DNA from 2 places in the Delftia sp. Lp-1 genome. Region 1 is predicted to be linked to the other one. Evidence: predicted binding sites of a transcription regulator. Region 1 holds the regulator's gene; the other holds the start of a gene.
The links. Region 1 encodes FNR, which switches genes on or off when oxygen is low (the NO sensors DNR and NnrR bind a similar motif). Its sites were predicted from a motif close to TTGATNNNNATCAA; they were not measured.
Positions count from the first base shown of each region.

Region 2: LGR64_RS11400 (3-hydroxybenzoate 6-monooxygenase) is a predicted target of FNR. The motif match lies at 1,426-1,439, and genes of this name have one in related genera.

Region 1 covers NZ_JAJALJ010000001.1:3,527,419-3,531,806, forward strand. The annotation lists gene LGR64_RS15890 (sulfite exporter TauE/SafE family protein) at 1-354, opposite strand, end outside; gene hemN (oxygen-independent coproporphyrinogen III oxidase) at 360-1,742, opposite strand; gene fnr (fumarate/nitrate reduction transcriptional regulator Fnr) at 1,905-2,624, shown strand; gene LGR64_RS15905 (hypothetical protein) at 2,706-2,993, opposite strand; gene LGR64_RS15910 (FixH family protein) at 3,173-3,487, opposite strand; gene ccoG (cytochrome c oxidase accessory protein CcoG) at 3,545-4,388, opposite strand, start outside.
Region 2 covers NZ_JAJALJ010000001.1:2,548,696-2,553,083, forward strand. The annotation lists gene LGR64_RS11390 (LysR family transcriptional regulator) at 1-774, opposite strand, end outside; gene LGR64_RS11395 (MarR family winged helix-turn-helix transcriptional regulator) at 789-1,325, opposite strand; gene LGR64_RS11400 (3-hydroxybenzoate 6-monooxygenase) at 1,530-2,738, shown strand; gene LGR64_RS11405 (cupin domain-containing protein) at 2,755-3,792, shown strand; gene LGR64_RS11410 (fumarylacetoacetate hydrolase family protein) at 3,831-4,388, shown strand, end outside.

The sequences.
Region 1 (4,388 bases):
GGCGGGCTGGCGGGCCTGCACCATCATGGCCAGGCCCCAGGCCATCACGGCGACATGGGTCAGTGTCCAGAACGGCTGCAGCGCCGTGGTCTGGCTGGTGAGCCAGGACAGGCTCTCCATGGCCAGGGCCGAGGCAGCGCCCAGGCTGGCATAGCCGGCCAGACGGCCGCCGTGGAACAGCGCCGTGCGCAGCCACAGCCGGCTTTGCAATCCATGCACGGCCACCACCTGCGAGCCGCCGCCCTGCCCCGCCCCGCCCGTGACCACGCCGCAGGGCGCAGCGCACATGGCAAGGCAATGGGGCCCGCCGACGAGCCCCATGATCAAAGCGGTCCAGAGCAGCGACAACAGCATGGGGCCTAGATGATCCTCGAAAACCGCGCCCGGTTCTTGTCCGCCTGCAGATATCGGTCAAACAGCATGGCCACGCCGCGCACGAAGTACCAGCCCATGGGCGTGACCTGGAAGCCCTCGTCGCTGATCTGCACCAGACCCTTGGCCTGCAGGTCCTCCAGGGCCGCCATCTCGGGCGCGAAGTACTCGCGAAAGCCCAGCAGCCAGGCCTGCTCCATGGGCTCGAACAGCACGGCGCCCTGGCACATGATGGCCATGATGACGGCGCGGCGCACCAGGTCGTCGCGCGACAGCGCCAGGCCCCGCACCACGGGCAGGTGGCTGGCGTCGATGGCGTCGTAGTACTCCTCCAGCGTCTTGGCGTTCTGGCTGTAGCTGGCGCCCACCTTGCCGATGGCCGACACGCCCAGCGCGATCAGGTCGCAGTCGGGCTGGGTGCTGTAGCCCTGGAAGTTGCGGTGCAGCCGGCCCTGGCGCTTGGCCACGGCCAGCGAGTCCTCGGGCAGGGCGAAGTGGTCCATGCCCACGTAGACATAGCCACCGTCCATGAACGCGGCGATGGAACGCGACAGCATGGCCAGCTTGTCGGCCCCCTGGGGCAGATCCTCGGCCGCAATGCGCCGCTGCGGCTTGAAGCGCTCGGGCAGGTGGGCATAGGCATAGAGCGCGATGCGGTCGGGCCGCAGCGCGTTGACCTGGGCCAGCGTGCGCTCGAAGGATTCGGGCGTCTGCTTGGGCAGGCCGTAGATCAGGTCCACGTTGATGGAGGCAAAGCCCAGCTGCCGCGCGGCCGCCACCAGCTCGAACACCTGCTCGGCCGGCTGCACGCGGTGCACGGCGATCTGCACCTGCTCGTCGAAGTCCTGCACGCCGAAGCTCAGGCGGTTGAAGCCCAGCTCCTTGAGCACGGCCAGGCGCTCAACGCTGACGGTGCGCGGATCGACCTCGATGGAGTACTCGCCACCCGGCTCCAGCTTGAAATGCTCGCGCAACAGGCCCATCAGCGTGCGCAGCTCGTCGTCGGAGAAGAAGGTGGGCGTGCCGCCGCCCAGGTGCAGTTGGCTGACGGTCTGGCCCTTGCCGCAATGGGCCGTATGCAAGGCCATCTCGCGCGCCAGGTAGTCCAGGTAGACGGCGGCGCGATCGTGGTGGCGCGTCACGATCTTGTTGCAGGCGCAGTAGTAGCAAAGCGACTCGCAAAAGGGCACGTGCACATACAGCGACAAAGGCATGGCACGCGCTGCGGTACTCGATTTGCGTTGTTGCAGCGCCAGGATATAGTCCTCTGCACCAAAGGCCTCGACAAAGCGGTCGGCGGTAGGGAACGAGGTGTATCGGGGCCCCGGTACGTCAAAGCGACGCAGCAGCTCTGGGGTGACAGCGGTCATGGGTTTTTTCCTCTAATACCTCGACTGTGCCGCAGCACATCGGTCATGTCCTTGACTCATATCAAGAGTTGTTTGAGGGACTGCTGCGACAATTTGATCCAACTCATCGCAATCCACGAGGTCACCGCCGGCACGCTGTGTGCCGCTGATGTTTATCACTCCATGAACCTTCAGACCATCAAAGCCTCCTGCTCCAACTGCAACCTGCGCGAACTGTGCATGCCCATGGGCCTGGATGCCGAGCAGATGCAGCGCATCGACGACATCGTGGCCACGCGCCGCAAGGTCAAGCGCGGAGGCCTGCTGTTTCGCAACGGCGAGACATTCACCTCGCTGTACGCCATCCGCACCGGCTTCTTCAAGACCTGCGTGGCCACCGAGGACGGACGCGACCAGGTCACAGGCTTTCAGATGGCCGGCGAGATCATCGGCCTGGACGGCATCGTCAACGACCACCACACCTGCGATGCCGTCGCGCTGGAAGACGCCGAAGTCTGCGTCATGCCCTTCGACAAGCTGGAAGACCTGTCGCGCGAGGTCACGGCCCTGCAAAACCATGTGCACAAGGTCATGAGCCGCGAGATCGTGCGCGAGCACGGCGTGATGCTGCTGCTGGGCAGCATGCGCGCCGAAGAGCGCCTGGCCGCCTTCGTGCTCAACCTGGTGCAGCGCCTGCATGCGCGGGGCTTTTCCAAGTCCGAACTGGTGCTGCGCATGACGCGCGAGGAAATCGGCAGCTACCTGGGCCTGAAGCTGGAGACGGTGAGCCGCACCTTCTCCAAGTTCGCGGACGACAACATCATCGAGGTGCGCCAGCGCCATCTGCGCATCCTGGACACGGAGGCGCTCAAGCGCATCGTCAACAGCCAGCAGTGCCAGTGAGGCTGCAAGGGCGGCAAGCATTCATCCGCCAATGAACAAGGCCCGCGACAGCGGGCCTTGTTCATTGCGGCGGGCTCTCGCTCAGTCCCGCCCCAGCCCCTGCATGGCCAGGTCCGGGTCGGGCTCGGAGACCACGCCGTCATTGAGATCGCGGGCCGAGCGGCCCAGCATGGTGGTCATCAGGCTGGAGAGCATGGTCACGCCCCAGAAGGCGAAGAAGGCCAGCGTGTAGATGCCCTGGCGCGACCAGCCCAGGTCGCCGAGCCAATGCAGCTCCAGCGGATCCACAAAGGCAAAAACCAGCATCTCCATCACGGCGGCTGCCAGAAAGGCAGGCCAGGCAATCCACATCCAGCGTTGGGCCAACATCAGCGATCTCCTTGTGCTGTCGAGGGGTCGCCTTCATTGTGCGCCGCGCCAACGCATGGCGCCAAGCCCCGCAGCGCCCTGCACGCCTGTAGGAAACCCTCACCCGTCGCGCATGCCGGAGATGCGATCCGCCATGCAAAAAGGCCGCGACTGCGGCCTCTTGCAGGGGTGCACGGCGATCAGCGGTCCGTGGGGTGATCGTGCGCGGGCGTGGCCGCATGGTTGCGGCCGGTGACGGCGGGCGCCATGCTCTTGGGCACTTCGCGCACGCCATCGGCACGCTCGTTGATCGTGATGCCGTTGCGGTAGTAGTCGGGGTCGATCACGGGATCGGCGCCATTGATGGCGATGATGGCCGTGATCACGGCAGCGACCACCACGGCCGCCGGGCCGGCCACCACCAGCCAGACATGGCCGAACTTCCACCAGGGCTTGCCGGCGTCGGGGTGCGATGGAGCCTGCGCGGGCGCGGACACTGCGGGACTGGAAGACATGGGAAACCTCTTTCTTTCAGGCGGCAGGCGCGGACCGTGCCGCGCCTGCCAGGAACATCACCGGGGCACCAGGAAGACGGCCTTTTCGGACGCGCGTCCCGCGCCCGAATGCACGGCATCGATATCGAAGAATACGGTGTGCGAGCCCGGCTCGGCCGAACCGTAGGGAATCTGCAGGCGCGCCGCAATGCCGCGCGTCTCGGCCGGGCCGACCTCGACTTCCTGCTCGGACGCCAGCTCCAGCCCGTCCAGGCCATGGGTGCTGATGCGGTAGCGCTGGGCCTGCTCGGTGGCATTCATGATCTGCAGGCGGTAGACATTCTCCAGCTTGCCGCCCGCCACGATGCGCGACAGCGAGGCGCGGTCGCGGATCACGTCCACCTTGACCGACTGGCGCAGCGCCAGGCTCACGATCATGGCCACGCTCAAGCCGATCAGCACGGCCGAGTAGATCAGCACGCGCGGACGGAAGATGCGGCGCAGCACCTGGGCACGCCGCCACAGGCCGGCCATGGCGTTCTGCGTGGTCAGGCGGATCAGGCCGCGCGGGTACTCCATCTTGTCCATGATGGAATTGCAGGCGTCTATGCACAGGCCGCAGCCAATGCATTCGTATTGCAAACCGTTGCGGATGTCGATGCCCACGGGGCAGACCTGCACGCACATCTTGCAGTCGATGCAGTCGCCCAGGCCCTGGGCCTTGTAGTCCACCTTCTTGGTGCGCGGCGCACGCGGCTCGCCCCGGCCCGTGTCGTAGCTGACGATCATGGTGTCCCGGTCGAACATGGCGCTCTGAAAGCGCGCATAGGGGCACATGTACTTGCAGACCTGCTCGCGCATGTAGCCCGCGTTGCCATAGGTGGCAAAGCCGTAGAACAGCACCCAGAACATCTGCCAGCTG
Region 2 (4,388 bases), 980 kb from region 1:
GGCCTCGGCGGGCAGCACGCGGCTGAGCACGGGGTCGCGGTCGGCAATGAAGGCGGGCAGCACGGCCAGGCCAGCGCCGGCGCGCACGGCCTCGTACTGGGCGGTGATGCTGGTGCTGCGAAAGGCAAATCGCTCGGGCTGGAACAGGGTGGACAGCAGCTGCAGCTCGCGCGTGAACAGCAGGTCGTCCACATAGTGGATGAAGCTGTGGTGGCGCAGGTCCTCGGTGCGCGCCACCAGGGGGCGGCGCGCAAGGTATTCGCGCTGGCCGTAGAGGAAGAGCCGGTAGTCGGTGAGCTTGGTGACCACGGCCGAGCCGCGCGTGGGGCGCTCCAGCGAGATGACGATGTCGGCCTCGCGCCGCGACAGGTGCAGCAGGCGCGGCAGGGCCAGCAGGTCGATGCTCAGCAGCGGATGGCGCTGCGTCAGCGCGGCCAGCTGCGGGGCCAGCAGCTGGGTGCCGAAGCCCTCGGTGGCGCCCACGCGCACCAGGCCGGACGGTCCCTGGCTGGTGGATTCGGCCGCCAGCGGCATGCGCTCCAGCCCGGCTGCGGCGCGCTGCATGGCGTCTGCCACACCCAGCAGCTGTCGGCCGGCCTCCGTGGGCCGCCATTGGCCCGCTTCGCGCTCGAAGAGTACGGCCCCCAGCTGTTTTTCCAGGGCCTGGATGCGGCGCGACACCGTGGTGTGCTCCACGCCCAGTTGCCGCGCGGCGGCGGCCATGCTGCCGCTGCGCGCCAGCTCGCCAAAGAATCTCAGATGGTCCCAGTCCATGGGTCGAGGCCGCCTCAGTCGGCAGCGGCGCGGCGCGCGGCCAGCGTGCTGGGCGCACGCGCCAGCTCGTCGTTTTGCCGCACCAGGACGGCCATCATGTCCATGAACAGGCCCCGCTGCTCCTGCGGCAGCGGCTCCAGCATGCGCTGCTGGGCCCGCAGTACCGAGGGTTCGGCAGCGGCCAGCAGCGCAGCGCCTTCTGCGGTGACCGACAGCAGGCGCACGCGCCTGTCGGCCGGGCTGGTGTTGCGCACCATGAGGCCGCGCGCCTCCAGCCGGTCGATGACGCTGCCAATGGTCGAGGTATCGAAGCCGATCATCCGCGCCAGCGTGCGCTGGTCCACGCCGGGCTGGCGCAGCACGGCCGACAGCGCCGCGTACTGCACGGGGGTCACGCCGAACTCCTGGGTCTCCTCCATGAAGACGGCTACCGCGATCTGCTGCAGGCGGCGGATGTGGTAGCCGGGGTAGTTTTCTAGTTCTGCGGGTTGGTAGTCCATGGCCATTGCGCTCTTTTCCGGGTCCCTGCGGGCAAGCGCAGATGTTCGCATGAACCGCACCCTCCGTTGGCGTTGGCTGGCGGACAGGTGATTCACCCGGACACGCTGTCCGCCGTCGTTTTGCCTGCATCCAGGGAAACCCCAGGCTGGCCTGATGCAAATCAACACTACACTCATCATCAGCATACTGTTTAATTACTCGCGACGCAGCTGACCCGCTGGCTGGCGACACGCACCACGAAGCACAGGACATCCATGAGCACCAGCATTTCTTCCCGGGCGCTGCCCGTTCTTGTGGCAGGCGGCGGCATTGGCGGCGTGGCGGCCGCGCTGGCCCTGGCGCGCCAGGGATTCGCCGTCAAGGTGCTGGAGCAGTCGCCGCAGCTGGGCGAGATCGGCGCCGGCATACAGCTGGGGCCCAACGCATTCGCGGCCTTCGACGCGCTCGGCATTGGCGAGCTGGCCCGTGGCCGCGCGGTCTATACCGACGAGATGGTGATGCACGACGCGCTCGATGAAAGACTGGTCGGCCGCATTCCCACGGGCGAGGCGTTTCGCGCCCGCTTCGGCAACCCGTATGCGGTGATCCACCGCGCCGACATCCACACCTCGCTGCTCGAAGGCGCGCGCACCCACGGCCAAATCGAGACGCTGACGGGCACCCGCATCGAAGCCGTGCAGCAGGAGGGCGACACCGTCACCGTGCGCGACCAGCACGGCCAGGTCCATGTGGGCCAGGCCCTGATCGGCGCCGATGGCGTGAAGTCCGTGGTGCGCCAGCAGTACGTGGGCGATGCGGCGCGTGTCTCCGGCCACGTGGTGTACCGCGCCGTGGTGGAGAAGAACGACTTCCCCGAGGACCTGCGCTGGAACGCGGCCAGCATCTGGGTCGGCCCCAACTACCACCTGGTGCACTACCCGCTGCGCGGCGGCGAGCAGTACAACGTGGTCGTCACCTTCCACAGCCGCGAGCAGGAGGAATGGGGCGTGCGCGAAGGCAGCCGCCAAGAGGTGCAAAGCTACTACCGCGACTGCTGCCCGCGCGCCCGCCAGCTCATAGACCTGCCCAAAAGCTGGAAGCGCTGGGCCACGGCCGACCGCGAGCCCATTGGCCAGTGGAGCTTCGGCCGCGCCACGCTGCTGGGCGATGCGGCCCACCCCACCCTGCAGTACATCGCCCAGGGCGCCTGCATGGCGCTGGAAGACGCGGTGACGCTGGGCCAGGCGCTCAAGCGCTGCGGCAACGACTGGCCGCAGGCACTGCGGCTGTACGAGCGCTCGCGCATCGCCCGCACGGCGCGCGTGGTGCTGTCCGCGCGCGAGATGGGCCGCATCTTCCACGCCAGCGGCGTGGAGCGCCTGGTGCGCAACGACCTCTGGAAGGGCCGCACGCCCCAGCGTTTCTACGACGCCATGGAATGGCTGTACGGCTGGAAGGCCGAAACCTGCCTTGCCGAAGACTGAACACAAGGAGACCGCCATGCAAGAACTTGGCCGCCTGGAAGACCTGCCCCAGGACTACCGCGACGAACTCACGCGCAACAACCTGGTGCCGCTGTGGCCCAGCCTGCGCAACGTGATGCCGCCGCACACGCCGCGCCCGCGCACCCAGCCGATTGCCTGGCCCTACCAGACCATCCGCCCACTGCTCATGCAGGCCGGCGAGCTGACGCCCATCGAAAAGGCCGAGCGCCGCGTGCTGGTGCTGGCCAATCCCGGCCATGGGCTGGAGAAGATGCAGGCCAGCTCCTCCATCTACCTGGGCATGCAGCTGCTGCTGCCCGGCGAGTGGGCGCCCTCGCACCGCCACACACCCAATGCCGTGCGCATGGTGGTGGAGGGCCAGGGCGCCTGGAGCCTGGTCGACGGCGAGAAATGCCCCATGGAGCGCGGCGACCTGATCCTCACGCCCACGGGCCTGTGGCACGAGCATGGCCACGACGGCAACGAACCCGTGGTCTGGCTCGATGTGCTGGACCTGCCCCTGGCCTACTACCTGGAAGTTACCTACCACGTGGATGGCCCGCGCCAGCCCGCCCTGCCCGGCCGTGGCGACCGGGCGTATGCGCGCGGCGGCCTGGCACCCACGCAGGTGTTCGCCCGCAGCGCCAAGGCCTACCCCATGCTGCGCTACCCCTGGAAGGACGCGCGCGCCGCCCTGCTGGAGCTGGCCGCCGACCGGCCGGACCTGGACTGCGTGCAGCTGGCCTACACCAACCCCGAAACCGGGGCCGACTGCGAAAACATCCTGGGCTTTTACGCGCTGATGCTGCGCCCGGGCCAGACGCTGCAGCTGCCCGCGCGTTCGCCGGCCTGCGTGTTCCACGTCATCGAGGGCGGCGCCAGCGTGGCCGCCGTGGACCGCCATTTCGACCTGGCACCGGCCGACACCTGCTGCGTGCCCGGCTGGGCGCCCGCCACGCTGACCAATGCCAGCGCCAGCGAGCCCGCCTTCCTCTTCCTGGCCGACGAGGCGCCTTTGCACCGAAAGCTGGGCCTCTACGAAGTCCGGCCTTGAATCCTCCGATGTCTCTTTCCTCCCCCATCGCCAATACCATGACCGCCCCCCAATACCTCTGGACCCCGCCCCCCGTCCAATCCCTGCCCGTGCGCGGCAGCACGCAGCGCCTGCCCGTGAACCGCCTGTTCTTCGTGGGCCGCAACTACCACGCCCATGCCGTCGAGATGGGCCGCCCGGTGGACAAGAGCGTGGAGCGCCCCTTCTACTTCACCAAGGCGCCCTCCACCCTGACCGAATCGGGTGCCACCGTGGCCTACCCGCCCGAGACGAACAACTACCACTTCGAGATGGAACTGGTGGTGGCCATCGGCAAGGCGGGTTTTCGCATTGCGGCGGACCAGGCGCATGAACACATCTACGGCTACGCCTGCGGCCTGGACATGACGCGCCGCGACCTGCAGCTGGTGGCGCGCGACAAGGGCCGGCCCTGGGACCTGGGCAAGGATGTGGAGCAGTCCTCGGTGGCCAGCGAGATCGTGCCCATGTCGGGCCAGGTGATCGAATCCGGCGCCATTGCACTGGCCGTCAATGGCGAGACCAGGCAGCAGTCCGACGTGGACAAGCTGATCTGGAACATCCGCGAAATCATTGCC